Caldimonas thermodepolymerans: one gene and its partner. The protein of the gene in region 1 binds, or shares a complex with, the protein of each later gene. Links are inferred from orthologs where the notes say so. Each region holds a gene or a part of one and is shown in the gene's direction. Other genes may lie near its edges. The genes, in order: xseA and IS481_RS12955.

What was found.
Region 2: the proteins of xseA (region 1) and IS481_RS12955 are in contact, whole or in part, in a cryo-EM structure (PDB 8TXR), measured with the Escherichia coli proteins. The link is inferred for Caldimonas thermodepolymerans from one-to-one orthologs.

What each region holds. Positions count from the first base shown.
Region 1 is NZ_CP064338.1:2,264,373-2,278,431, reverse strand. Bases 5,418-8,240 are described here. They hold xseA (exodeoxyribonuclease VII large subunit), read left to right. Parts: upstream 5,418-6,083; coding sequence 6,084-7,397; downstream 7,398-8,240. Other genes in these bases: IS481_RS10640 (response regulator), read left to right, coding at 8,216-8,240; IS481_RS10645 (superoxide dismutase), read left to right, coding at 7,471-8,052; IS481_RS10655 (hypothetical protein), read left to right, coding at 5,783-6,007; IS481_RS10660 (MotA/TolQ/ExbB proton channel family protein), read right to left, coding at 5,418-5,720. In the rest of the region: IS481_RS10705 (ABC transporter ATP-binding protein), read left to right, coding at 1-220; IS481_RS10700 (ABC transporter ATP-binding protein), read left to right, coding at 217-927; IS481_RS10695 (acyl-CoA thioesterase), read left to right, coding at 936-1,391; IS481_RS10690 (RidA family protein), read left to right, coding at 1,391-1,792; adk (adenylate kinase), read right to left, coding at 1,849-2,502; kdsB (3-deoxy-manno-octulosonate cytidylyltransferase), read right to left, coding at 2,605-3,369; IS481_RS10675 (Trm112 family protein), read right to left, coding at 3,366-3,572; lpxK (tetraacyldisaccharide 4'-kinase), read right to left, coding at 3,585-4,598; IS481_RS10665 (ExbD/TolR family protein), read right to left, coding at 4,637-5,059; more of IS481_RS10660, read right to left, coding at 5,091-5,417; more of IS481_RS10640, read left to right, coding at 8,241-8,926; IS481_RS10635 (sensor histidine kinase), read left to right, coding at 8,942-10,330; IS481_RS10630 (DUF192 domain-containing protein), read right to left, coding at 10,341-10,820; IS481_RS10625 (heavy metal translocating P-type ATPase), read left to right, coding at 10,918-13,254; cbb3-type cytochrome oxidase assembly protein CcoS, read left to right, coding at 13,267-13,467; ccoN (cytochrome-c oxidase, cbb3-type subunit I), read left to right, coding at 13,496-14,059. UniProt on the Escherichia coli protein: Bidirectionally degrades single-stranded DNA into large acid-insoluble oligonucleotides, which are then degraded further into small acid-soluble oligonucleotides.
Region 2 is NZ_CP064338.1:2,735,364-2,749,512, reverse strand. The notes cover bases 2,238-5,150. They hold IS481_RS12955 (exodeoxyribonuclease VII small subunit), read left to right. Parts: upstream 2,238-3,530; coding sequence 3,531-3,770; downstream 3,771-5,150. Other genes in these bases: dxs (1-deoxy-D-xylulose-5-phosphate synthase), read left to right, coding at 4,693-5,150; IS481_RS12950 (polyprenyl synthetase family protein), read left to right, coding at 3,767-4,693; IS481_RS12960 (aromatic ring-hydroxylating oxygenase subunit alpha), read right to left, coding at 2,238-3,262. Also shown: IS481_RS12970 (DMT family transporter), read right to left, coding at 1-302; IS481_RS12965 (adenylate/guanylate cyclase domain-containing protein), read right to left, coding at 302-1,978; more of IS481_RS12960, read right to left, coding at 2,159-2,237; more of dxs, read left to right, coding at 5,151-6,585; GTP cyclohydrolase FolE2, read left to right, coding at 6,675-7,490; selenide, water dikinase SelD, read right to left, coding at 7,862-8,923; selenoneine synthase SenA, read left to right, coding at 9,117-10,310; IS481_RS12925 (substrate-binding domain-containing protein), read right to left, coding at 10,321-11,418; IS481_RS12920 (ABC transporter permease), read left to right, coding at 11,489-12,205; IS481_RS12915 (ABC transporter ATP-binding protein), read left to right, coding at 12,202-12,972; IS481_RS12910 (ABC transporter substrate-binding protein), read left to right, coding at 12,963-13,805; IS481_RS12905 (hypothetical protein), read left to right, coding at 13,970-14,149. UniProt on the Escherichia coli protein: Bidirectionally degrades single-stranded DNA into large acid-insoluble oligonucleotides, which are then degraded further into small acid-soluble oligonucleotides.

The sequences.
Region 1 (14,059 bases):
GCCGGACGAGTCGGCCCGCATGGTCGAGCTGCTGCAGGGCCTGCGCCAGGAGGTGACGCTGCTGCTGGTCGAGCACGACATGGACGCGGTGTTCCGGCTCGCCGACCGGGTCTCGACCCTGGTGGCCGGGCGCGTGATCGCCTGCGGCACGGTGGACGAGATCCGCGGGCATCCCGAGGTGCGGCGTGCCTACCTGGGCGACGAGGAGGTGCCGGCATGAGCGCGCTGCTCGAGGTCGAACACCTGCAATGCGCCTACGGCAGCAGCCAGGTGCTGTTCGACATCCATTTCACGGTCGGCGAGCGCGAGGTGGCCACGCTGCTCGGCCGCAACGGCATGGGCAAGACCACCACCGTGCGCGCGATCCTGGGGTTGACGCCGCCCAGGGGCGGCACGGTGCGCTTCCTCGGCGAGCGCATCGACGGGCGCTCGCCCGACCGCATCGCGCGCATGGGCCTGGCGCTGGTGCCCGAGGGCCGGCAGATCTTTCCCAACCTGACGGTCGAGGAGAACCTGCGCGCCTTCGCCGCCAACCGGGCCGGCGTCGCGCAGCCATGGACGCTGGAGCGCGTGTACGCGCTGTTTCCCCGCCTGAAGGAACGGCGGCAGAACATGGGGCACCAGCTCTCGGGCGGCGAGCAGCAGATGCTCGCGATCGGCCGGGCGCTGATGACCAACCCGCACCTGCTGGTCCTCGACGAGGCCACCGAGGGGCTGGCACCGCTGGTGCGCGAGGAGATCTGGCGGTGCCTGGCGACGCTGCGCGGGCAGCGCCAGGCGATCATGGTGATCGACAAGTATGTCAAGCGCCTGGTGCGCTTGGCCGACCGGCACACGCTGATCGAGCGCGGCCGGGTGGTCTGGCAGGGCGATTCGCAGCAGCTCGCGGCCGACGAAGGGCTGTGGGTGCGTTATGTCGGGGTATGACCAACGAGATGACTCACACGGCCATCCGCCACGCCTTCGAGCGTGAACGCCTGATCCGCTTCGCGCACTGCGACCCGGCGGGCATCGTCTTCTTCCCGCAATACCTGGTGATGTTCAACGACCTGGTCGAGGACTGGTTCACCGAAGGGCTCGGCATCGAGTACGCCTCGCTGCTGGGGCCCAGGCGCACCGGCTTGCCGACCGTGAGCCTGAACTGCGAGTTCAGCGCGCCCAGCCGCATGGGCGAGACCGTGACGCTGGGGCTGTCGGTCGAGCGCATCGGCGGGGCGTCGCTGACGCTGCAGCTTGGCTGCCGGCATGGAGACGAGGCGCGCGTGCGCGCGCGCCAGGTGCTGGTGTCGACCTCGCTCGAGACGCACCGCGCGATCCCGCTGCCCGACGACGTGCGCGCGGCGCTGGGGCGGTTCGTGCGCGACGCACCCTCATCGACTGGAGACACGTGATGCTAGTCCTGCTTCCCCCCGGGTGGCCGCGCCCGCGCGGCTACGCCAACGGCGTGCTGGCCAGGGGCCAGATGGTGTTCGTGGCCGGCATGGTCGGCTGGGATGCCGAAGGCGTGTTCCACACCGACGACCTGGCCGGGCAGGCCCGGCAGGCCCTGCAGAACGTGGTCGCGGTGCTGGCCGAGGCCGGCGCCAGGCCGGAGCACATCGTGCGCATGACCTGGTACGTGACCGACAAGCGCGAGTACCTGGCGCGCAACAAGGAGATCGGCGCGGCCTACCGCGAGATCATCGGCAGCTACAACGCGGCGATGACCGCGGTGGAGGTCTCGGCGCTGATGGAGGACCGCGCCAAGGTCGAGATCGAGGTCACCGCCGTCATCCCCGACGAGGCGGGCTGAAAGCGACACGGCCGCCCGCAGGCGGCCGTGTCAGGACCAAAGGGGCGCGTGAGCGTTCAGGCGAGCGCCTCGAGCGCGCGGGCGGTGATCTCGTCGACCGTGCCCAGTCCGCTGATGCGGCGGTACTTGGGCGCGGCGGGGTCGCCGGTGGCGGCCCACTGCGAGTAGTAGTCGACCAGCGGGCGGGTCTGGCTCTTGTAGACGTCCAGGCGCTTGCGCACGGTCTCTTCCTTGTCGTCGTCGCGCTGGATCAGGTCCTCGCCGGTCACGTCGTCCTTGCCGGCCACCTTGGGCGGGTTGTACTTGACGTGGTAGGTGCGGCCCGAGGCCACGTGCACGCGGCGGCCGCTCATGCGCTCGATGATGGCCTCGTCGGGCACGTCGATCTCGAGCACGTAGTCGATCTTGACCCCGGCAGCCTTCATCGCGTCGGCCTGCGGGATGGTGCGCGGGAAGCCGTCGAACAGGAAGCCGTTGGCGCAGTCAGGCTGCGCGATGCGTTCCTTGACCAGGCCGATGATGATGTCGTCGCTCACCAGGCCGCCGGCGTCCATGACCTTCTTCGCTTCCAGACCCAGCGGGGTGCCCGCCTTGACGGCGGCGCGCAGCATGTCGCCCGTGGAAATCTGGGGGATGCCGTACTTCTGGCAGATGTACGCGGCCTGCGTGCCTTTTCCGGCGCCTGGCGCGCCCAACAGTATCAATCGCATGGGTTCCTCTGGAGAGATGTTGCGGCAGGGGTCGCCGCAACGTTTGCAGTCGCCCCGTGGCTGATCCGGGGCGAGGATACCACGCGCACTGCTGCACCAAACTTACGCACGCAGCGTGTCGAAATACGCCTGCACCCGGGCCAGGTCCTCCGGGGTGTCGACGCCGGGGCCCGGGCGCACGTCGGTCACGTGCACCGCGATGCGCTCGCCGTGCCACAGCACGCGCAGCTGCTCCAGCGATTCGGTGATCTCCAGCGGACTCTGCGCCAGCGTCGGGAAACGGCGCAGGAAGCCGGCGTGATAGCCGTAGATGCCGATGTGACGCAGCGGCGCGGGCGAGCTCAGGCGCCCGATGCCGTCGCGGTAGCCGTCGCGCCACCAGGGCAGCGGCGCGCGCGAGAAGTACAGCGCGCGCCCCATGGCGTCGCAGACCACCTTCACCACGTTGGTGCTGGTGAACTCGGCGATGTCCTCGATCGGGTGCGCGGCGGTGCTCATCACGCAACCGATGCGGCGGCTCAGCACGTCGGCGCAGGCGTCGATCAGCGCCGGGTCGATCATCGGCTCGTCGCCCTGCACGTTGACGACCACCTCGCCGCCGTCCAGCCCGAGCTGCTCGCAGGCCTCGGCCAGGCGGTCGCTGCCGGTGGCATGGTCGGGGCGGGTCATCACGACCTCGACCCCGTGGCTGCGGCAGGCCTGCGCGACCCGCTCGTCGTCGGCCGCGACCACCACGCGCTGGGCGCGGCTCTTGCAGGCCTGCTGCGCGACGCGCACGACCATCGGCAGGCCGCCCAGGTCGGCCAGCGGCTTGTTCGGCAGGCGGGTGGAGGCGAGCCGGGCGGGGATCAGGACCGTGAAGCTCATGCCGCGGTCCCCGGCGTCGCTGGGGCGGCCGCGGCGGTGGCGTCGAGGTCGCGGGCTTCGGACTCCAGCATCACCGGAATGCCGTCGCGGATCGGATAGGCCAGGTGGTCGGCGCGGCAGATCAGCTCATGCGCCTCGCGATCGTGCTCCAGCGGGCCCTTGCAGACCGGGCAGACGAGCAGTTCGAGCAATCGGGTGTCCATGGAAAAGCATCCTCATCGGGCGGGCGCGGAAGATGCCGGCAGCAGCCGGTCGAGCGCCGCAAAGAAGGCGGGATCGGGCTCAAAGTCTAGCGCCACGACATGCAGGCGCGGGTCGGTTGCAGCATCCAGTTTCACTGCGTCCTTTTCCGTCACCAGGATGACGTCGCCGTCCCAGCCGCACCAGGGCAGGGGGTCCAGCGCGGCGTGGTCGGGCAGCGGCAGGCGCTCGGGGCGCAGGCCCAGTGCTTCCAGCATCGCGAAGAAGCGTTCGGGGTGGGCGATGCCGGCCGCGGCCAGCACCCGGCGCGCGGCCAGTTGCGGCAGCGGCAGGCCTTGGCGGTCTCCGGCACGCCAGGCCGCCAGCGGCACCGCGTCGCCCAGCCGGCGCGTCGCGACGAAGCCGGGGCGCGGCGTCGACGGCACCGGGGCGTTGTACAGCAGCAGGTCGGCGCGGCGCGCGGCGCTTTCGCGCAGCGGCCCGGCCGGCAGCCACCAGCCGTTGCCGGCACCGCGCTCGTCGAACACCAGGATCTCCACGTCGCGCGCCAGCCGCAGGTGCTGCAGGCCGTCGTCGCTGACGATCACCGTGGTGTCGGGGTGCGCCTGCAGCAGCGCGCGCGCGGCGGCCACCCGGTCGGCGCCGACCACCACCGGGACCCCGGTGCGGCGGGCCATCAGGCGTGGTTCGTCGCCGACCTCGGCAGCCGGGCTGTCCGGCTGCACCTCGTGCGGCACCTCGTGGCGACGCCCGCCGTAGCCGCGCGAGACGATGCCCGGGCGTTCGCCGCGCCGTTGCAGGTGCTGCACGACCGCGATCACGGTGGGTGTCTTGCCGGCACCGCCGGCGATCACGTTGCCGACCACCACCACCGGCACCGGCAGGCGCTCGCGCCGCCGCAGGCCGGTGGCGTACAAGGCCTGGCGCAGCCGGACGGCGGCGGCATAGAGCCCGGCCAGCGGCAGCAGCGCGCAGGCCATCGGCCCGCGCTGCAGCCAGGCCGCCTGGACACGTTGCCGCCACGACATGGTGAAAAGAGGGACCCCGGGGAAGGCGCGCAGCGCCGTCAGCGCGCGCCGCCGGAGGCCTGGGTGGCGAAGGTCAGCTGGCTCAGCCCCGCGCGCCGGGCGGCGTCCATCACGTTGATCACGCTCTGGTGCGCCGCGGTGGCGTCGGCCGAGACGATCACCACGGTGTTCTCGCCGTTGCCGGCGGCCGCGCGCATCTCGGCGGCCAGCAGGTCGACGCTGCGACCCTCGACGGGCTTGCGGTTGACTGCATAGCGGCCGTCGGCCGCGACCGAGACGATGAGCTCCTTCGGATGGTCGCGCAGCTTCTCCGCATCGGCCACCGGCAGGTTCACCTTCAGCTCGGTGAACTTGGAGTAGGTGGTCGTCAGCATCAGGAAGATCAGGATCACCAGCAGCACGTCGATGAACGGGATCAGGTTGATCTCCGGTTCCTCGCTGCGGCGGTGGTGGAAGTTCATCGCCATCGCGCTCTCCTTGCGCTGCACCGGCTCAGCGGTGGTCGACGGTGAAGCGCAGCAGGTGCGGCACCATGCGCTCGGCCGCCTGTTCGAGGTCGAGGATGTACTCGTCGACCTTGCCGCGGAAGTAGCGGTAGAACATCAGCGACGGGATCGCGATCATCAGCGCGAAGGCGGTGTTGTACAGCGCCACCGAGATGCCGTGCGCCAGCTGCTGGGGGTTGGAGCCGGTGGCGCCGCCTTGCGACGCGAAGATCTCGATCATCCCGATCACCGTGCCGAGCAGGCCCAGCAGCGGGGCGGCGGCGGCGATGGTGCCAAGCGTGTTCAGGTAGCGCTCCATCTGGTGCACCGCGGCGCGGCCCGCGGTCTCGAAGGTGTTGCGCAGGGTGTGCTCGGGAATGCGCGGATCGGCGATCACCGCGCGCAGCCCGGTGGCCAGCACCCGCCCGAGCAGCGAGTTCTCCGCCAGCTTGTTCACCACGTCGGGGGCGGGCAGGCTGGAGCGGGTGACCGAGATGACCTCGTCGAGCAGCTTGGGCGGCGCGATGCGCGATTCACGCAGGCTGGAGAAGCGTTCGATGATCAGCGCCAGCGCGACGATGGAACACAGGATCAGGGGCCAGATCGGCCAGCCGGCGGCTTGTATGATCGAGAACAATCCTTACTCCCCTCTCGTGAGTCACGGAAAACGTGGGGGCGATTATGGCGCGAAGCCCGCCCATGGCGGCGCTGCCGACCCGCCCGGACGATCCCTCGGCCGATCCCGGCGTGACGCCGTACGCGAACCGGACGCAATCCACTCTTGCTGTGGATAACTTTGTGGGCAAGTTGTCGCCACCGGGCTGCAAGGCGCAGATTGACGCGGGGGAGAACAAATTGCTGCATGATTGGGCAGGAGATTTTCCTTGTATATCAACAACTTGCACGAACGTGACGGGCTCGTGACGGCCAAACCTGCTCGCCAGCGGCGTATTGGCGCGGTTGTGGAGTTCTGAACCCGCATCACGCCTGGGCTCGCCGCATGATCGACCGCGTTTCCCCTTCCATCGGCCTGCGCCAGCCGCGCCAGGTCTACACCGTCGCGGCGCTGCTGAACGCCGTGGCCGACGCGCTGCAGGCGCGCTTCGCCCTGGTCACCGTGCAGGGGGAGCTGTCCGGCTTCAACCGGGCGCCGAGCGGCCATTGCTACTTCTCGCTCAAGGACGACCAGGCCGTCGAGCCGGCGCTGGTGCGCTGCGCGATGTTCCGCCGCGCCGCCGCGATGCTGGATTTCGTGCCGCGCGAGGGCCAGCTGGTCGAGGTGCGCGGGCGGCTGGCGCTGTACCACGCCCGCGGCGACCTGCAGCTGGTCGTCGAGGCCATGCGCCCGGCCGGGCAGGGGGCGCTGTACGAGCAGTTCCTGCGCCTGAAGGCCCGGCTCGAGGCCGAGGGCCTGTTCGACCCGGCACGCAAGCGCCCGCTGCCGGCCTACCCGCGCGCGGTCGGCGTGGTGACCTCGCTGAACGCCGCGGCACTGCGCGACGTGCTGACCGCGCTGGCGCGGCGTGCGCCGCACGTCGGGGTGATCGTCTACCCGGCCAGCGTGCAGGGGGCCCAGGCGCCCGAGGAGCTGGTGCGCGCGATCGAACTGGCCGGCGCGCGCCGCGAGGTCGACACGCTGATCGTCTGCCGCGGCGGCGGCTCGCTGGAGGACCTCTGGTCGTTCAATGACGAGCGCGTCGCGCGGGCGATCGCTGCCTGCCCGCTGCCGGTGGTGTGCGGCGTCGGCCACGAGACCGACTTCACGATCGCCGACTTCGCCGCCGACCTGCGCGCACCGACCCCGACCGCCGCCGCCGAGCTGGCCGCGCCGCTGCGCGAGGAGTGCCTGGCCGAGCTGCAGGGCATGGCGGTGACGATGCAGCGGTGCGTGCAGCGCCGGCTCGAGCGCGAGGCGCAGCGCGTCGACCATGCCGGGCTGCGGCTGGCCCGCCCGGCGCAGGTGCTGTCGCGCATGCAGCAGGGGCTGCAGGGGCTGGCGCTGCGCCTGCAGGCCGCGCCGGTGCGCAGCGTCGAGCTGGCCCGCCAGCGCGCGCAGCGCCTGGCGCAGCGGCTCGAGCGGGCGGTGGCCAACCGGCGCCAGCAGCTTGCGGCCCGGCTGGACACGCTGGGCGCGCGCCTGGAGGGCGTCAACCCCGACCGCGTGCTGCAGCGCGGCTACGCCTACCTGACCGACGCGCAGGGCCAGGCCATCGTCTCGGCACGCGGCGTGCATGCGGGCGACCGGGTCCAGGCCGTGCTGGCCGACGGGCGGCTGGACGCCGAGGTCCGCGAGGTCCGTCGGGGCAATGCCTGAAGGGAATTCGCCAGCTGCCTACAATCCGAGCCGGAATTCACACTCTACTCCACCCACAGAAAGGAAGAACGACATGGAACACACCCTGCCTCCGCTGCCGTATCCCCACGATGCGCTGCAGCCCTACATGAGCAAGGAAACGCTCGAGTTTCACCACGACAAGCACCACAACGCCTATGTCGTGAACCTGAACAACCTGATCAAGGGCACCGAGTTCGAGAACATGTCGCTGGAGGAGATCGTCAAGAAGTCCAGCGGCGGCATTTTCAACAACGCCGGTCAGGTGTGGAACCACACGTTCTTCTGGAACTGCATGAAGCCCAACGGCGGCGGCGAGCCCACCGGCGCGCTGGCCGAGGCGATCAACAAGAAGTGGGGCAGCTACGCCGCCTTCAAGGAAGCCTTCACCAAGAGCGCGGTCGGCAACTTCGGTTCGGGCTGGACCTGGCTGGTCAAGAAGCCGGACGGCTCGGTCGACATCGTCAACACCAGCAACGCCGCGACCCCGCTGACCACCGAGGACAAGCCGCTGCTGACGATCGACGTGTGGGAGCACGCCTACTACATCGACCACCGCAACCTGCGTCCGAAGTTCGTCGAGACCTTCCTGAACCATCTCGTGAACTGGGACTTCGTCCAGGCCAACTTCGCCTGAGGCGCGCGTCACCCGCACAGCAAAGCCGGCCCCGTGCCGGCTTTTTGCGTTCCGGGTGCCGAAAAGCGCACGCAGGAGCCCCCGGGGTCAGCGTTTTCATCAGCCAGGGGGGTATTTCCGCGGCGGCACAATAGCTGCCGATCACGTCTAGCAGCAGTCAGTCATGAGAATTCTCCTGGTTGAAGACGATCCCGCACTCAGCTTCGGCGTGGCCCGGGCGCTCCAGCGCGAGGGCTGGCAGGTCGACACGTTGGGCGACGGGATGTCGGCCTGCGCCGAGGGCCTGATCACGCAGTACGACCTGGCGGTGCTCGACCTGGGCCTGCCCCGGCGCGACGGCATGGAGGTGCTGCGTCACTGGCGCAGTCGCGGCGCACGCCTGCCGGTGCTGATCCTGACCGCGCGCGACGAGCTGAGCGACCGCGTGCAGGGCCTGGACAGCGGGGCGGACGACTACCTCGTCAAGCCCTTCGACCTGCCCGAGCTGGTGGCGCGCGTGCGCGCGCTGGTGCGGCGCGCGGCCGGCCGTGCCGAGGACCGGCTGGTGCTGGGCGACCTGGAGCTGGACATCCGGCACCGCGAGCTGCGCTGGCGCGGCGAGCGCGTGCACCTGAGCCCGCGCGAACAGGCGCTGACCGAGCTGCTGATGGCGCGCGCCGGGCGCGTCGTGCCCAAGGACCACATCGTCTCCACGCTGTCGAGCTGGGAGACCGACTTCAGCGAGAACTCGGTCGAGGTCTACATCCACCGCCTGCGCAAGCGCTTCGCCGATCTGGGCGTGACGATCAAGACCGTGCGCGGCTTCGGCTACCTGATGGAAGCGGCCGCGCCCCCTTCCGATGCCGCCTCCGCGCCGGCCCCGACCCAGGCGTGACGACGGCCTGAGCTGATGAACCCCAGCCTGCGTTCGCAGCTGCTGGGCCCGCTGCTGTGGGTCTGGCTGCTCGGCGTGGTGGTGGCCGCCTATGGCGCGTTCCGGCTGGCAAGCTACGCCGGCGACACCGCCTACGACCGCAGCCTGCAGGACGAGGCCAGCGCGATCGCCACCCAGATCTACTGGACCGACCGTGGCCCGCTGCTCGAACTGAGCACCCAGGCGCAGCAGCTGCTCGCGCGTCACAGCTCGGACCGCAACGCGTTCATGGTCATCGATGCGGCCGGCAACATCCTCGCCGGCTCGGGCGACCTGCCGTTGCCGCAGGATCGCAGCGGCAGCTTCGACGCGCCCGAGGTGTTCGATGCGATGTACGGCCAGGAACCGGTGCGCGGTGCGATGTACTCGATCCGCTCGCCGATGCTCGAGACCTACGTCACGGTGGTGGTGATCGAGACCAAGCGCAAGCGCTCCGACCTCGTGCGCGAGGTGCAGCTGGCCATCCTGGTGCCCACCGTGCTGCTGGGCAGCCTCACGTTCGTGCTGCTGGCCTGGGGCATCCGCCGCGGCGTGGCGCCGCTGGCCCGCATCGCCGGCGAGGTCGAGCGGCGCGACCCGCGCGACCTGCGGCCGCTGCCGCTGGGGGACGTGCCCGCCGAGGCGGTGCCGCTGATCGAGCGCATCAACACGCTGCTGGGCAACGTGGCGCGCTCGGTCGAACTGCAGCGCCGCTTCGTCGCCGACGCGGCGCACCAGCTGCGCACGCCGGTGGCCGGGGTGCGCGTGCTGGCGCAGCAGCTGCAGCAGGAGCTGCGCGGCGCGGGCGCGGACCGCGGCACCCAGGCGCTGCTGCAGGTCCTGGTCGGCTCGGCCGAGCGCATGTCGCGCCTGATCGGCCAGCTGCTCAACCTGGCGCGCTCGGAATCGGCGCTGCGCAACCTGGCCTCGGGCGAGCTGCAGCCCATCGACGTGCTGCCGGTGATCCGCGAAGCGGCCGAGCCGCTGCTGCTGCGTGCCGACTCCGAGGGCAAGCAGGTGTCGCTGGAGGCGCCCGACCAGGCGTGGGCGCGCGCGCACCCGGTCTGGCTGGGGGAGGTGGTGTCCAACCTCCTCGACAACGCGCTGCGCTATGGCGGACGCAGCATCGAGGTGAAGGTGGAGACCCAGGATGCGGGCGTCGTCATCCAGGTGTGCGACGACGGCGACGGCATCCCGGAGGCGCAGGGCGAGCTGATCTTCGAGCCGTTCTGGCGCGGCGACCGCGCGGACGTGCGCGAGCACGAGGGCACCGGCCTGGGCCTGGCCATCGTGAAGGAGGTGGTCGAGGGGATGGGCGGCCGCATCCGCGTGGCCAGCCGCCCGGCGTTCGACGGCACCTGCTTCACCGTCGAACTGCGGGGCTGAGCCGCCGGCTTCAGCGCGCCGGCGCGAAGGGCGGGCCGTCCAGCTTGAAGCCCGGCTCGATGCCGCGGCGCGCGAACCAGCCCTGGTTCATCTCGAGCGCAAAGCGCACCGGGCGTGCCGAGCAGTGCGAATCCAGCGACTGCGGCTGCATGTCGGCGATGTTGACCACGCGGCCCTGGTCGTCCAGGAAGGCGATCGACAGCGGGATCAGCGTGTTCTTCATCCAGAAGCACTGCGTGGCGGGCTGTTCGAACACGAACAGCATGCCGTCGTTGGCCCCCAGCTCCTTGCGATGCATCAGGCCGATGGCGCGCTGTTCCGGGGTGCGCGCCACCTCCGCGCGGATCAGGTGGAAGCCCGCGCGCAGTTCCACCGCGGGCAGCCGCTGGGCGCGGTCCTGCGCGCCTGCGGGCAGCGCCAGGCTGAGCACCAGGCCGGCCAGCCACGCGACGGCCGTGCGGCGTGCGAAAGGTCGATAGGCGTGTGTCATCGGCTTGATATACGTCATGTCGAAAGCGGAGGGGCCGGCCTAGAGTGACGGGGCCCGATGCCTGTGCACGACATCGGCGTCGCCCCTGAGTCTCCGCATGGCATCACCGCATCCCAGCGCCCCATTGTCGCCCAAGACCGACGGCCCCCCGCAGGTGCCGGACCCCACCGTCTGGGACGAGCCGGAGGAGCGCGACCGCTTCACGCGCTGGCTGCCCGGCACGGACGGGCCGCGCGTCGGCGTCTCCGGCTTTTCGATCGAGGGCATGTACTGCGCCGCCTGCTCGGTGGCGATCGAGGAAGCGCTCAAGGCCCTGCCGGGGGTGCGCGAGGCCGACGTCAACCCCGGCACGCGGCGCGCCCGCGTGCAATGGGAAGAAGGGCGGGTGCGCCCGTCCGAGATGATGGCCGCGGTCGAGCGTGCCGGCTACCGCGCCACGCCGGTGCTCGCGCTGCAGGCCGAGACCGCGCGCCACGAGGAAAGCCGCCGTGCACTGTGGCGGCTGTTCGTCGCCGGCTTCTGCATGATGCAGGTGATGATGTACGCGGTGCCGACGTACTACGCGGCACCCGGCGACATGACCGACGACATCTGGCAGCTGCTGCAGTGGGCCAGCTGGCTGCTGAGCATCCCCGTCGTGCTGTTCTCGGCGGGCCCGTTCCTGCAGGGCGCCTGGCGCGACCTGCGCGCCGGCCGCATCGGCATGGACGTCCCCGTCGCGCTCGGCATCGTCGTCACGTTCATCGCCAGCACGGGGGCCACCTTCGACCCGGGCGGCATCTTCGGCAGCGAGGTCTACTTCGACTCGCTGACGATGTTCGTCTTCTTCCTGCTGTGCGGGCGCTACCTCGAACTGCGCGCGCGCAACGCCACGGCCGGTGCCCTGGAGGCGCTGATGCACCGCCTGCCCGAGACCGTGGAGCGCCTCGAGGCCGACGGCCGCACGAGCACGGTGCCGGTGCGCCAGCTGCGCGCGGGTGACCGCGTGCGCGTGCACCCCGGCCAGGCCTTCCCCGCCGACGGGCGCCTGCTCGAGGGGCGCGCCCAGGTCGACGAGGCGCTGCTGACCGGCGAATCGCGCCCGCAGCTGCGCGTGGCCGGCGACCCGCTGGTGGCGGGCAGCTACAACCTGAGCTCCCCGGTGGTGATGCTGGTGCAGCGCACCGGGCAGGACACCCGCTATGCGCAGATCGTCGCGCTGATGGAGCGCGCCAGCGCCGACCGCCCCGCGCTCGCGCGGCTGGCCGACCGCATCGCGGGACCGTTCCTGTGGGTCGTGTTGCTGGCTGCGGTCGGTGCCGCGGCGGTGTGGGCGACCATCGAGCCGCAGCGCGCGGTGTGGGTCGCGGTCGCGGTGCTGATCGTCACCTGTCCGTGCGCGCTGTCGCTGGCCACGCCGTCGGCGCTGCTGTCTGCCGCCGGTGCGCTGGCGCGCCGCGGCATCCTGGTGCAGCGGCTGCAGGCCCTGGAGGCGCTGGCGCGCGCGGACCTGTTCGTGTTCGACAAGACCGGCACGCTGACCGAGGACCGCCTGACGCTGGTCCAGCAGGACGTGTCGCCGCCCTGGACCCGGGAACAGGTCGCCGCGATGGTCGCGGCGCTGGCCCGTGCGTCGCTGCACCCGGTGTCGCAGGCGCTGCGGCGCGAGACCGCGCAGGCGACAGCTGCGCCACTGCAGTCGGTCGAGGAACTGCCGGGGCAGGGCCTGCAAGGGCTGGACGCGCAGGGACGCTGCTGGAGGCTCGGGCGGCCCGGCTACGCGGCGCCGCTCGCGCTGGTCTCGCCGATGTCGGGCACGACCGCGTGGCTGTCGGTCGACGGCGAGGTGGTCGCGCGCTTCATGTTCGAGGAGAGCCTGCGTCCGGACGCGCGCCGCGCGGTGGCCGCCCTGCGGGAGGACGAGGTCGAGGTGCTGTTGCTGACCGGCGACCGGCTGCCCGCGGCCCGGCGCATCGCCGAAGCGCTCGGCATCGAGCAGGTGCGCGCCGGCGCGACGCCCGAGGGCAAGCTGCAGGTGGTGCAGGAGGCCCAGGCGGCGGGCCGGCGCGTCGCGATGGTCGGCGACGGCATCAACGACGGGCCGGTGCTGGCGCGTGCCGACGTCTCGCTGGCGATGGGGCAGGGTGCGGCGCTCGCACGCGCCCAGGCCGACTTCACGCTGCTGTCCGGGCGGCTGGGCGACGTCGTCGCGGCACGGCGGCTCGCGGTGCGCACGCTGCGCGTGATCGCGCAGAACCTCGCCTGGGCCGCGACCTACAACGCGGTGAGCATCCCGCTCGCGGTGCTGGGCTACATGCCGCCGTGGCTGGCCGGCCTCGGCATGGCCGCAAGTTCGCTGCTGGTCGTGCTCAATGCCTGGCGCCTGACGCGCGGCCTCGAGCCGGCCGCATCGCTCCCGGTGCCGGTGGCGAACACCGCACCGGCCACACGCTGAAAGGCCTCGACGATGGACATCCTGTTCCTGCTGGTGCCGCTGTCGGTGGTGCTGGTCCTGTGCATCCTGGGCCTGTTCGCATGGGCCCTCAAGAGCGGGCAGTTCGACAACGTCGAACGCGAAGGCGAGCGCATTCTCTGGGACGACGCACCGCCTGTTCGCGCAACGGTTGATGGCGATCAAGGCGCCCCGGAGACCGCTCGCCAACAATGATTCAGCCATTCATAAAGTGAGAGGTTCCATGAGTGCCACTTCGACAACTGCCGCGCTGCCAGCGGTGAACTACAACGACAAGGTCGTTCGTCAGTTCGCCATCATGGCCGTGGTCTGGGGCGTGGTCGGCATGCTGGTCGGCGTGTGGATCGCCGCGCAGCTTGCCTGGCCCGAACTCAACTTCGGCATCCCCTGGTTGAGCTACGGCCGACTTCGACCGCTGCACACCAATGCCGTGATCTTCGCCTTCGGCGGCTGTGCGCTGTTCGCCACCAGCTACTACGTGGTCCAGCGCACCTGCCAGACGGCGCTGTTCCTGCCCAAGCTGGCCTCGTTCACGTTCTGGGGCTGGCAGGCGGTGATCGTCGCGGCGGCCGTCACGCTGCCGCTGGGCTACACCAGCGGCAAGGAGTACGCCGAGCTCGAGTGGCCGATCGACGTGCTGATCACGCTGGTGTGGGTCGCCTACGCCATCGTGTTCTTCGGCACCGTGGGCATCCGCAAGGTCAAGCACATCTACGTGGCCAACTGGTTCTACGGCGCGTTCATCATCGCCGTGGCACTGCTGCACCTGGTCAACAGCGCGGCGATC
Region 2 (14,149 bases), 470 kb from region 1 along the record:
ATCCACACCGAGGACATGTAGTTCAGCGTCACCGCGGTGGCCAGCGGCAGGTTGCCGATCGCATGGAACCAGGTGCACAGTGCCGCGACGCCGGACAGGCTGCGCCAGAAGTGCATCCCCGGTACCGGGGTGCGCAGCGTGCCGCCACGGCGCCGGACCATGAACCACAGCACCAGCGCGCCGATCATGCCGCGGTAGAACACGATCTCGCCGGCGGTGTAGTACGCCGAGGCGTACTTCACGCACAGGCTCATCGTGGCGAACAGGAAGGTCGACAACGCCATCAGCAGCGGGGCCTGCATCACGGCTCCTCGTGGTCCTCGAGCGGGCGCAGCAGGTGCGCCGGCGGGGGCGGCAGCTCGGCGTCGCGCGGCAGCGCGAACACCTCGACGCTGCCGCCGCGGCCCTTGACCTGGTGGGCGCCGAGCGGCTGCAGCAGCGCCTGCAGGTGCGGCGGCAGCCGGTCGCGCGTCTCGCGGTTGACCAGCACCGCGGCCTCGCGATGCTGCTTGCTCAGGCTTTCCAGGCGCGCGGCGACGTTCACCGTGTCGCCGATCACCGTGTAGATGCATCGGTCCGGCGAACCGATCTGGCCGGCCAGCGCCGGGCCGCTGGCCAGCCCGATGCCGATGCGCAGCGGCGGGGCTCCGTAGGCCAGCCGTTCCTGGTTGAACTCCTTGAGGGCCTGCCGCATCGCGGCCGCGGCGTACAGGCCGCGCTCGACCTGATGCTCGTCCGGCGTGGGCGCGCCGAACACCACCACCATCGCGTCTCCCATGAAGTTGTTGACATAGCCGCCGTAGCGCTGGACGGCCTGCGTCATGCGGGTGAAGTACTCGTTGAGCGTCAGCACGATGTCGCGCGGCTTCATCGTCTCGCACAGCTGCGTGAAGCCGCGGATGTCGCTCAGCAGCACGGTCACCTCGACCTCGTGGCCGCCCAGCATCAGCTCGCCCTGCAGCAGCTGGTCGCGCACTTCGGGCGAGACCAGCCGGCCGAACACGTCGCGCTCGCGCTCGCGCTTCTCCAGCTCGCGGCTCATGTGGTTGAACGAGCGCGCCAGCAAGCCCAGCTCGTCGTCGCGTTCCAGCTCGACGTGCGCGTTCAGGTAGTGGCCGCGCAGGATGGCGCGCGCCGAGCGCGCCACGCGCCGCACGTCGTGCACCAGTCCCTGGGCGAAGCGCCAGGCCACGGCCGCGGCCAGCCCCGAGACGACCAGCACCACCAGGCCGTAGTGCAGCAGCTCGCGCCGCACCAGCGCGCGGTAGGCCTCCAGCGACTCGATCACCCGCACGCTCCAGCCGGCGTGCACGGCGGCCTCGGCGATGACGGTGTCCTCCGGCGCGCGCTGGCGCGCGACGATGGGCAGCCCCGCGGCGCGCTCCGGCCAGCGCGCCACCGAGGCGACCGGCTTGTGCGCCTCGTCGTGCAGCACCGCCCGCACCTCCTCCGAGGTGTCGGCCGGCAGCCCGATCGCGGCGACGATGGTCTCGTTGGGCAGGCCGACCACGACCCAGCCGAGCGGCTGCGGGCTGGCGGCGTCGCGTACCGGCAGCAGCAGGTCCACGCCGCCTTCCGGCGTGTGCCGGGGCAGCCAGCGCCGGGAGACGACGCCACGCCGCGCGGCCTCGAGGGTGGGGGCGGGCAGCGTGTGGGGCGGGTAGGCGGCCCGGGTCTGCCCCTGCGGGTCGAGCACCAGCAGCCGGTCCACCTCGGGGTGGCTGCGCACCACGCTGCCGAGGTGGCCGTCGAGCGTGGGGTCGGCCGACGTGTCCGCCGCCAGCAAGCGGGCGGTGGCCGGCATCGAGGCCACCAGCGTGGCCAGCTGTTCGCCGTTGAGCATCAGCTGGCGGGCCCGTCCGGCGATCAGCTCGGCAGTCTGCCGGGTGCGCCGTTCCTGTTCCAGTCGCAGCCGTTCGGTGCTTTCGGTCAGCGCCAGCAGGCCGGCGATCACCAGCGGGACGATCGTCAGCAGCAACACTGCCGCGGGCAGGGTGCGACTGAGGGACCGGCGCTGGAGTTCAGCAGGCGCGGCGTTCACGAAGAAGGGAGGCCGTGCGACACGCCCGCGATGATAAGACCGGCGTGCCACATGGCATCAGGCGGAAGAAACGGAAACGCCCGGACGGGCCGGGCGTGCACGGGAAGGAAGGACCGCTCAGTCCTTGAAGTCCATGACCTTGCGGTACCACTCGTGGAAGTGCTGCATGCCGTCCTCCATCGGGCTCTGGTACGGGCCGACCTCGTTGTCGCCCCGCTCCAGCAGGGCCTTGCGGCCCCAGTCCATGCGCTGCGCGATCTCGTCGTCCTCGACGCAGGTCTCCATGTAGGCGGCCTGCTCGGCCTCGACGAACTCGCGTTCGAAGGCGGCGATTTCCTCGGGGTAGTAGAACTCGACCACGTTGAGGGTCTTCTGCGGCCCCTTGGGGAACAGCGTGGAGATCACCAGCACGTGCGGGTACCACTCGATCATGATGTTCGGGTAGTACGTCAGCCAGATCGCGCCCTGCCTGGGCGGCTGCCCGCCGTTGAGGCGCAGCACCGCGTCATGCCACTTGCGGTAGGTCTCGGAGCCGGGCTTCTGCAGCGCGTTGGCCACGCCCACCGTCTGCACCGAGTACTCGCGGCCGAACTCCCAGCGCAGGTCGTCGCAGGTGACGAAGTTGCCGAGGCCAGGGTGGAACGGGCCGACGTGGTAGTCCTCGAGGTAGACCTCGATGAAGGTCTTCCAGTTGTAGTCGCACTCGTGCAGCTCGACCTTGTCCAGCACGTAGCCGGAGAAGTCCAGCTCGGCCTTCGGGCCCAGCTGGGCCAGGTCGGCGGCGATGTCGCGGCCGTTGTCCTCGAACACCAGCCCGTTCCAGGTGCGCACCTTGTAGCGGTTGAGGTTCAGGCACGGGTCCTGCGGGAAGTGCGGCGCGCCCAGCAGCTGGCCGTCCAGGCCGTAGGTCCAGCGGTGCAGCGGGCAGACGATGTTGCTCTTCGTGTTGCCGCGCCCGCGCAGCATCACGGCCTGGCGGTGGCGGCAGACGTTGGAGATCAGCTCGATCCCTTCGGGCGTGCGCACCAGCGCGCGGCCTTCGCCTTCCTGCGGCAGGGCGTAGTAGTCGCCGACCTCGGGCACTGCCAGCTCGTGCCCGAGGTAGCGCGGACCGGACTGGAAGATGAGCTCCATCTCGCGGCGGAACAGTTCGCCGTCGAAATACACCGATACCGGCAGCTGCGTGCGGCTTTGCGCGAGGGCAATGCTCAGGTCTGACATGATCCCCAGGATCTCCAAAAACCAATGTCCAACCACCACCCACGGTGGGCCCATCTCCCCGGGCGGGGCGATCCGGACCGTGGGAAGCCCGGGCCTCGCAGCAGCGCAGGCGCACCGGATCGCAAGAGGGGGAACCCCTCATTCTAGTCGGCCCGGGGGGGCGGGGTTTGCCTGCGGTCAATCTCCCGTCAAATGCGGGCTTTCGTCGCAAAATGCACCACAATGGTGCGCGGCTCGCTGACTACAATCAACAGTTTCAGCGCACGTCATGCCCAAGACCACGTCCCCCGCCGCACCTCCCGAACCGGCCAGCTACGAAGAGGCGCTGGCCGAACTGGAGCGCCTGGTGTCCGAACTCGAATCGGGCCAGCTGCCGCTGGACCGCCTGCTGCAGAGCTACCAGCGCGGGGCCCAGCTGCTGTCGTACTGCCGCGCCCGGCTGGAAGCCGTGGAGCAGCAGGTCAAGGTGTTGGAAGACGGCCAGCTCAAACCGTGGATGCAAGCATGAGCCTGACCTCGACCGATCGCACCCCTGCCGCCTGCGCCGCGGCGGACTTCGACGGCTGGATGCAGGCCCAGCTGCTGCGCGTGGAAGACGCGCTGTCGCGCTGGGTGCCGGCCGATGCGCCGGCCGGTCTCGGGGCGGCGATGCGCTACAGCGTCCTCGACGGCGGCAAGCGGTTGCGGCCGCTGCTGGTGCTGGCCGCGGCCGAAGCGGTCGACGGCCACGCCGAAGCCGCGTTGCGCGCGGCCTGCGCGGTGGAGCTGATCCACGCGTATTCGCTCGTGCACGACGACATGCCCTGCATGGACAACGACGTGATGCGGCGCGGCAAGCCCACCGTGCACGTGAAGTTCGGCGAGGCGGTCGCGATGCTGACCGGCGACGCGATGCAGGCGCTGGCCTTCGAGGTGCTCACGCCCGAGGGCGAGGTCGTGCCGCCCGCGCTGCAGGCGACGCTGTGCCGGCTGCTGTCGCGTGCCTCGGGCTGCGAGGGCATGGCCGGCGGACAGGCGATCGACCTGGCCAGCGTCGGCCGCATGCTGGACGAGACCGAGCTGCGCGACATGCACCGCCGCAAGACCGGCGCGCTGCTGCGCGCCAGCGTGCAGATGGGCGCGGCCTGCGGGCGCACCGACGGCCCGGCGTGGGATGCCTTGTCCGACTACGGCTGGAGCCTGGGGCTGGCGTTCCAGGTGGTCGACGACATCCTGGACGTGACGCAGGCCTCGGAGACGCTCGGCAAGACGGCCGGCAAGGACGCCGACAACGGCAAGCCCACCTATGTCTCGGTGCTCGGCCTCGACGCCGCGCGTCGCTATGCCGGGCAGCTGCGCGAGCAGGCCCACCAGGCCCTGGCACGCTCGGGCCTCGCCGACGTGCGCCGGCTGGCTGCGCTCGCCGACAAAGTCGTGGATCGGCAAAGCTGATGAAATACCCCCTGCTCGAAACCATCCAGTCGCCCGCGGACCTGCGCCGGCTGCCGCGCAGCGAGCTCAAGCGGCTGGCCGCGGAACTGCGCGACTTCGTGCTGCAAAGCGTGTCCCAGACCGGCGGCCACCTGTCGTCCAACCTGGGCACGGTGGAGCTGACGATCGCGCTGCACTACGTCTTCAACACCCCGCACGACCGCCTGGTGTGGGACGTGGGCCACCAGACCTACCCGCACAAGATCCTCACCGGCCGGCGTGACCGCATGCCGACGCTGCGCCAGCTGGGCGGCATGAGCGGCTTCCCGCGCCGCGACGAGAGCGAGTACGACACCTTCGGCACCGCGCATTCGTCGACCTCGATCTCTGCCGCGCTCGGCATGGCGCTGGCGTCCCGGCTCAAGGGCGAGGAGCGCAAGGCGGTGGCCATCATCGGCGACGGCGCGATGACCGCCGGCATGGCCTTCGAGGCGCTCAACAACGCCGGCGACCCGCATGCCGTGGGCGCGGCCGACCTGCTGGTGATCCTGAACGACAACGACATGTCGATCTCGCCGCCGGTCGGGGCGCTGAACAAGTACTTCGCGCGGCTGATGTCCGGGCGCTTCTACGCCGCCGCGCGCGAAGGCGCCAAGCAGGTGCTCAAGGCCGCGCCGCCGCTGCTGGAGCTGGCACGCCGCATCGAGGAGCACGCCAAGGGCATGCTCGCGCCGGCGACCATCTTCGAGGAGTTCGGCTTCAACTACGTCGGGCCGATCGACGGCCACGACCTCGATGCGCTGATCCCGACGCTGGAGAACCTGCGCAACCTCAAGGGCCCGCAGTTCCTGCACATCGTCACGAAGAAGGGCTACGGCTACAAGCTCGCCGAGGCCGACCCGGTCGCCTACCACGGCCCCGGCAAGTTCGACCCGCAGGAGGGACTGAAGAAGACCTCCGGCGGCAAGCCGACCTTCACCCAGGTGTTCGGCCAGTGGCTGTGCGACATGGCCGAGCGCGACGAGCGGCTGGTCGGCATCACGCCGGCGATGCGCGAGGGCTCGGGCATGGTCGAGTTCGAGCAGCGCTTCCCGAAGCGCTACTTCGACGTCGGCATCGCCGAGCAGCACGCCGTGACCTTCGCCGCCGGCCTGGCCTGCGAAGGGCTCAAGCCGGTGGTGGCGATCTACTCCACCTTCCTGCAGCGCGCCTACGACCAGCTGATCCACGACGTGGCGATCCAGAAGCTGCCGGTGGTGTTCGCGCTGGACCGCGCCGGCATCGTCGGTGCCGACGGCGCGACCCACATGGGCGCGTTCGACATCGCCTACCTGCGCTGCATCCCGCACATGAGCGTGCTGACCCCGGCCGACGAGGACGAGTGCCGCCAGATGCTCTACACCGCGTTCCGGCAGGACCACCCGGTGGCGGTGCGCTATCCGCGCGGCACGGGCGTGGGCGTGGAGGTGCGCAAGGAGATGGTCGAGCTGCCGTTCGGCAAGGGCGAGGTGCGTCGCCAGGGCCGGCGCATCGCGATCCTCGCCTTCGGCACGCTGCTGTACCCGGCGCTGCAAGCCGCCGAAGCGCTCGACGCGACGGTGGCCAACATGCGCTTCGTCAAGCCGCTGGACACCGCGCTGGTCGAGGAACTGGCGCGCACCCATGATGCGCTGGTGACGGTCGAGGAAGGCTGCGTGATGGGTGGCGCAGGCAGTGCGGTGGCCGAGGCCCTGCACGCGGCCGGGCTGACCACGCCGGTGCTGATGCTGGGCCTGAAGGACGAGTTCGTCGAACACGGCGATCCGGCCCGGCTGCTGGCATTGCAGGGGCTGGATGCGGCCGGCATCGAGCGCTCCATCCGGCAACGCTTTGGTGCGAAACTCCAGCTGGTGTGGCCGGCCGCCAACCAGTGATGACGATCTCCCTGCGCCTGCAAAGGAAAGCCTGAAGGCCGCAGACTGTCGCGCGGGCGGTGCCCAAGCGCCCGCGGCAGAGGACAACGATGAACGACATGACCAGCCTGAAAAACCTGGTGCCTGCATCCGAGGCGATGCCGGACGTGCAGAGTTCGCGCGACGAGCGTCGCCTTGCGATCCAGCGCGTGGGCGTCAAGGACGTGCGCTACCCCATCCAGCTGCGCGTCGGCGGCCAGGTGCAACCGGGCGTGGCGCTGTGGAGCCTGGACGTGGCGCTTCCCGCGGAGCAGAAGGGCACGCACATGTCGCGCTTCGTCGCCTGGCTGAACGAGCAGCACGGCAAGCCGATGGACGCGTCCGGCCTGCGCGAGGACCTGGCCGGGATGCTGCGGCTGCTCAATGCCAGCGAGGGCCGCATCGAGGCGAGCTTCTCGTTCTTCATCCGCAAGACCGCGCCGGTGTCGGGCGTCGAGAGCCTGCTCGACTACCAGGGCAAGTGGATCGCCGAGACCCGCGCGGGCCGCACCACGGTGTGGGCCGAGGTGGTGGTGCCGGTCAAGTCGCTGTGCCCCTGCTCGAAGGAGATCTCCGACTTCGGTGCGCACAACCAGCGCTCGCACGTGACCATCCGCGCCGAGCTGCTCGGCGACCTGGACTGGCACGAGTTCGTGCGCTTCGCCGAGGAGAGCGCTTCCAGCGAGATCTGGCCGCTGCTCAAGCGCACCGACGAGAAGTGGATCACCGAGCGCGCCTACCAGAACCCGAAGTTCGTCGAGGACCTGGTACGCGACGTGGCGCTGCGCCTCAACGCCGAGCCGCGCATCGGCCGCTACCGCGTCGAGGTCGAGAACTTCGAGTCGATTCACAATCACTCGGCATTCGCGGTCATCGACCGCGAATGACACGGGCCGCCGTGCGGCCCGTGGCGGCGCTGCCGCGCCGGCGAGGATTGGGCAACTCGCGTTGTCACAATCACTCGGCATTCGCGGTCATCGACCGCGAATGACGCGTCCCGCTGCGCGGGACGCGACGGCGCATTGCGCCCCCGAGGGTTGGGCAGCCTGCGGTTGTCACAACCACCCGGCATCCGCGGCGAACGCCTGCGAATGACGCGTCCCGTGACATAGGGCGCGACGGTGCGTTGAGCCGCCGAGGGCGGGCAGCCTGCGGCTGCCAGCATCATCCGTTTGCCGCGGTCATCGCCCGCACACGGAAACGCGATCACGCCGTGTCGACGGGATCGCGCGCATCGCGGGCCCTCCTGGACAGGGGCTCAGCGCACCACCAGGCCCGCCGGGCCTTCGGCCACCGAACCGACCACCGCCGCGGTCTCGAAGCCGTGCTGCCGGAAGGTCTGCAGCACCTGGTCCACGGCGTCCGGCGCGCACGAGACCAGCAGGCCGCCGCTGGTCTGCGGGTCGGTCAGCAGCGCGCGGTCTTCGGCCGCGAAGCCCTCGGGCAGCTGCACCTGCGCGCCGTAGCTGTTCCAGTTGCGCCCCGAGGCGCCGGTGACGAAGCCCTGCGCGGCCAGCTCGCGCACGCCGGGCAGCAGCGGCACGCGTGTCCAGTCGACCTGTACCGTGACGTTCGCGCCGCGCGCCAGCTCCAGGCCGTGGCCGGCCAGCCCGAAGCCGGTCACGTCGGTCAGCGCGTGCACGCCCGGCAGGGCGGCCAGGTCCGGGCCCGGGGTGTTCAGCTTCGTGGTGCTGGCGACCATCTGGCGGTAGCCCTCGGCGTCGAGCTGCTCCTTCTTCAGCGCGGCAGAGAGCACGCCCACGCCGAGCGGCTTGCCGAGCACCAGCACGTCGCCCGGCCGGGCGTCGGCATTGCGCTTGATGCGCGAGGGGTGCACCAGCCCCATGACCACCAGCCCGTAGATGGGCTCGACCGAGTCGATCGTGTGGCCGCCCGCGACCGGGATGCCGGCCTCGGCGCAGGCGCGCTGGCCGCCTTCCAGGATGCGGCCGATCACGTCCAGCGGCAGCACGTTGATCGGCATGCCCACCAGCGCCAGCGCCATGATGGGCCGGCCGCCCATGGCGTACACGTCGGAGATCGCGTTGGTGGCGGCGATGCGCCCGAAGTCGTGCGGATCGTCGACGATGGGCATGAAGAAGTCGGTGGTCGCGATCAGCGCCTGCTCGTCGTTGAGCTGGTAGACCGCGGCGTCGTCGGAGGTCTCCAGCCCGACCAGCAGGGCCGGGGGCACCGGCAGGGCGGTGCCGCTGTGCTTGAGGATGTCCGACAGCACGCCGGGCGCGATCTTGCAGCCGCAGCCGCCGCCGTGGGAGAGGGAGGTCAGGCGCGGAACGGCAATGGAGGAAGAGGCAGTCATCGTCTGGTGCGGAGGCAAGGATGCGGGCAAACATCAAAGTTTAGGCGCCGGGCGTGACATTGTCTGCGCCGGACGGGGCTTTCCCTGCCACGGGCCGTGCCGGCGCGGGTGCGACAATGCCCTGCGCTTGACGCCGCGCCGGCTGCCGCGACGGCCTGGCGCGCGAGCGACCACGAGCGAGGGTGGAGCTGAGGTGGACATCGATTCCCCGGAGATGCGCAGTGCCGGCCGCGACCTGCTGTCGCTGGCCCTGATCGACAGCCGCAACTGCACCCTGCACCGGTTCGGCGCGTTCGAGCACGCGCAGCCGGTGCTGCCGTCGCCCGAGCTGAACCCGCCGCTGTGGGAACTGGGCCACGTGGGCTGGTTCCAGGAGTACTGGATCGCCCGCAACGTCGAGCGCCATCGCGGTCCGGAGGCCGACGGCACGCGGCCGCGGCTGGCGTCGATCGAACCGCGCGCCGACCGCCTGTACGACCCGGTGCGCGTGCCGCACGAGCAGCGGTGGACGCTGTCGCTGCCGGATGCCGAAGCCACCCGCGCGTACCTGGTCGACACGCTGGAAACCACGCTGGACCTGCTTGCGCGAGCACCGGAGACCGATGCGGGGCTGCACTTCTTCCGTCTCGCGCTGTTTCACGAGGACCGGCACGCCGAAGCGCTGGCGCGCATGGCCCAGGCGCTGGGCTTGCCGATGCCGGAGCTGTCCTGGCCGGTGCCCTTTGCGCTGCGCCCGGCGGTGCACGTGCCCGCGACCCGCTGGCGGCTGGGCTGCGAGCCCGGCCGCGGCTTCGTGTTCGACAACGAGTGCGGGGCGCACGACTGCCCGGTGGCGGAGTTCGAGATCGACGCGCAGCCGGTCACGTGGGCGCAGTACGTCGAGTTCATCGAGGACGGTGGGTACGACGAGCGCGGCTGGTGGTCGCCCGAGGGCTGGGCCTGGCTGCAGGCCACCGGCCGGCGTGCGCCGCGCTACGTCGAGCAGGTGCGCCACGGCGTGCTGGTGCAGCGCGGCGACATGATGGTGCGCGCGGCGATGAACGCCCCGGTGATGCATGTCAGCTGGCACGAGGCGCAGGCCTGGTGCCGCTGGGCCGGGCGGCGCCTGCCGACCGAGCTGGAGTGGGAAACGGCGGCCGGCGTGGCCGCGGGGCGCGGCTTCCGTTGGGGCGAGGTGTGGGAGTGGACCGCCAGCCGCTACGCCCCCTATCCCGGCAGCGAGCGGCCTCGCCAGGCCGCAGAGAGCGCGCCGCCGGCCGGCGGCCTGCGGGTGCTGCGCGGGGCCTCGTTCGCGACGCGCCCGCGCATGAAGCACCTCAAGGGGCGCCTCGCCTGCGCGCCCGAGCGCGACGACCTGTTCTGCGGTTTCCGCAGCTGCGCGGTGTGAACGGGGCCGTTCAGCGCTTGGGCTTGCGCCAGGTCCACCACGGCAGCACCTGGCGCAACGACAGCACCTCGCCGCTGCGTGCCGGCGCATAGCCGGGCAGGGTGGCCAGCACCTGCTGCCAGGCCGCGCTGCGCAGCAAGGCACGCAGCTTCAGCACCTCGGGCTGTTCCAGGTGCGAGCGCAGCGTGACCAGGAAATACTGCTCGCGCGCCAGCTCGATGAAGTCCAGCCCGCGCCGGCGTGCCGCTGCCTCGATGCCGAAGGCCACGTCGGCGCTGCCGCTGGCCACCGCCTCGGCCACCGCCTCGTGCGACGGCTCGGCCTGCTCCCAGGTGGCGATCGCCGAGGGTTCCAGCCCGGTGCTCGCGAGCAGCTGCTCCAGCACCACCCGCGTGCCGGTGCCGCGCTGCCGGTTCGTGAAGCGCAGCCCGGGGCGGGCCAGGTCCGCGAGTCCCTGGATGCCCAGCGGATTGCCGGCCGGCAGGATCAGCCCCTGGGTGCGTTCCGCGAAGCCGATCAGCTTGTGGTGGCCGGGCTTGAACATCGGCCGGTAGACGCGCGCCGTGGGCGAGCTCGGCGGGGTCTGCACCAGTGCATGGAACCCGGCGACGACGCAGCGGCCTTCGTTGAGCGCGGCGAGTGCATCCACGCTGCCCATGAACTGGATCTCCAGGTGCAGCTTGTGCTGCGCGATGGCCATCTCGCGCAGCCGCGGCAACGCCGCGTCGTGGCTGGCATAGACCGACAGCACGCCCGCCTCGGCGTCGAAGGCCACCGCGAAGGCGCGCTCCAGCTCGCTGCGCAGGGCCTCCACCTGCGGCGCGAGGCGCGCACGCGCACGGCGCTCGGCCCACAGCAGCTTCTCGCCGAACGGGGCCAGCTGCGCGCGCTGGCCCTTGGACCACACCAGCAGCGACTGGCCCAGCTCCTGCTCCCAGCGTTTCAGTTCGCCCCACACGTGGCGGTACGACAGGTTCACCTCGCGCGCCGCAGCGGAGATCGACCCGCTGCGATGGATGGCTTCCAGCAGGTGCAGCAACGGGTGATGCAGGTCGTCGTCCGGCGTCCTGTCGTTGCCCAGGGAGTAGGTGAGGCGAATCCTATGCATGCGAGTTCATATCGCGTGACGTGAAAGGCTCGCCTAGGATAGCCGGGCTGCCTTGCTGCGGCGTCGTCCCATGTCATCCTCTTTCGTCGAAGCCCTGCGCAGCACGTTGCATCTGCTCGTCACGCTGGACCCGCAACTGCTGCAGATCGCCTCCCTGTCCCTGAGCGTCAGCGCCGCCGCGACCGCCATCGGTACCGGCCTGGGCCTGGTGCTGGGCGCGTGGATCGCGGTGAACCAGTTTCCCGGCCGGCGCGCCGTGCTGGTCGTGCTCAACACCCTGCTGGCCCTGCCGTCGGTGGTGGTCGGCTTGCTGGTGTACCTGCTGCTGTCGCGCGCCGGCCCGCTCGGCGCGCTGGGCATCCTGTTCACCCCGGCCGCGATGGTGGTGGCGCAGACCGTGCTGGTGCTGCCCATCGTCACCGCGCTGTCGCGCCAGACCATCGAGGATGCGATGCGCGACCACGGCGAGCAGCTGCGCTCGATGGGCGCCGGGCGGCTGGGCTGCGCGCTGATCCTGCTGTGGGACGAACGCATGGCCATGCTGACGCTGGCGCTGGCCGCGTTCGGCCGGGCGATTTCCGAGGTCGGCGCGGTGATGATCGTCGGCGGCAACATCGAGGGCGTGACGCGGGTCATGACCACCGCGATCGCGCTGGAAACCAGCAAGGGCGACCTGCCGCTCGCGCTGGCGCTGGGCGTGGTGCTGCTGTCCATCGTGCTCCTGCTCAATGCGCTGATCGCGCTGCTGCGCGAGTGGCGCGTGCGTGCCGACGAGGCCTACGCATGAGTGCAGCCTTGAAACCGTCCCCGCAGGGGCTCGGCGCGCCGGCGGTGCCCGCAGAGGCGGCGCCCTCGGCGGCGCTGCCGCAGCTTGCGCTGCACCAGGCGAGCGTGCGCTTCGGCCGCAAGCTGGCGCTGCAGCAGGTCGACCTGGCCGTGCGCGGCGGCGAGCGCGTCGCGCTGGTCGGTGCCAACGGCAGCGGCAAGAGCACGCTGCTGCGCGCGCTGCACGGCCTGGTGCCGCTCAGCGAGGGGCGCCGCGAGGTGGCGCCCGGCCTGCGCCTGGCCATGGTGTTCCAGCGCCCGTTCATGCTGCGGCTGTCGGCACGGGCCAACGTCGAGCTGGCGCTGTTCCTTGCCGGCGTGCCGCGTGCCGAACGGCGTGACCGGGCCGAAGCGGCCTTGAAGCGCGTGGGCCTGGCCGACGAGGCACGCCGCAACGGCCGCGTGCTGTCCGGCGGCCAGCAGCAGCGCCTCGCGCTGGCACGTGCCTGGGCGCTGCGGCCGCAGCTGCTGCTGCTCGACGAACCCACCGCGAGCCTGGACCCGACCGCCAAGCGCGAGGTCGAGGAACTGATCGAGGAGTTCGCCGCGGCCGGCATCACGGTGGTGATGAGTTCGCACAACCTCGGCCAGGTCAAGCGCCTGGCCCGTCGCGTGGTCTACCTGGAGCAGGGCCGCATGCTCTGCGACGTCACGACCGACCACTTCTTCCAAGGACCGCTTCCCCGCGAAGCCGAGCTTTTTCTCAAAGGAGAACTTCCATGGCATTGATTACCGGGCTGCGCAGGCGCGCGCTGCTGGCGTGTGCCGGCATGGTGCTGGCTGCGGCCGGCACGACCTCCTGGGCGCAGGAGCGCCACATCGTGATGGCGTCGACCACCTCCACCGAACAGTCGGGCCTGTTCGCCCACCTGCTGCCGGCGTTCAAGCAGGCCACCGGCATCGCCGTGCGCGTCGTCGCGCTCGGCACCGGGCAGGCGCTGGACATGGGGCGCCGCGGCGATGCGGACGTGATGTTCGTGCACGACAAGGCGGCCGAGGAGAAGTTCGTCGCCGAGGGCTACGGCATCAAGCGCCAGCCGGTCATGTACAACGACTTCGTGGTCATCGGCCCGAAGGACGACCCGGCCGGCGTGCGCGGCAAGGACGTGGTGGAGGCCTTCCGCAAGCTGGCCGCCTCGTCCCATCCGTTCGTCTCGCGCGGCGACAAGAGCGGTACCCACTCGGCCGAGCTGCGCTACTGGAAGGAAGCCGGCGTCGACGACCCGGCCGGGAAGGTGGCGGGCTACAAGGCCTGCGGCTGCGGCATGGGCCCGGCGCTCAACATCGCCTCGTCGTCCAATGCCTACGTGCTGGCCGACCGCGGTACCTGGCTGTCGTTCAAGAACCGCGGCGACCTGGTCGTGCTGGTCGAGGGCGACAAGCGCCTGTTCAACCAGTACGGCGTGATCGTCGTGAACCCGGCCCGGCACCCGCACGTCAAGCGCGACCTGGCCCAGGCCTTCGCCGACTGGGTGGTCTCGCCGCAGGGCCAGGCCACCATCGCCGAGTACAAGATCAACGGCGAACAGCTGTTCTTCCCCAACGCCAACGAAGAGCGCTGAGCCGCACGCGCCCGCGCCATGCGGGCCGCCCGGCCCGGCCGGGCCGGACCTCGGCCTGCGGGGAGATCACCCGGCCGTCGCCGGGGCGGCATCCTGGCCGGATGTCCCGCCACGCTCCCTCGCGCACTTTCCCTGCTTCCCCGTCCCCGGGCCATGACGCCTTCATGGCCGGCATCCTGAGCAACCGCCACGACCGCGCCATCCTCGCTGGCCATGAACCCGCTGGTGCCGCGCCGGAAGCCGTTCGAGCGCAAGCCGGCATCCTGCCGGCGGCGCTGGTCATGCTTGCAGGTGGGCGAACCGGCGGCCTGCGCGAGCGCCGGGGCCGGCCCGGCGTGACCCTG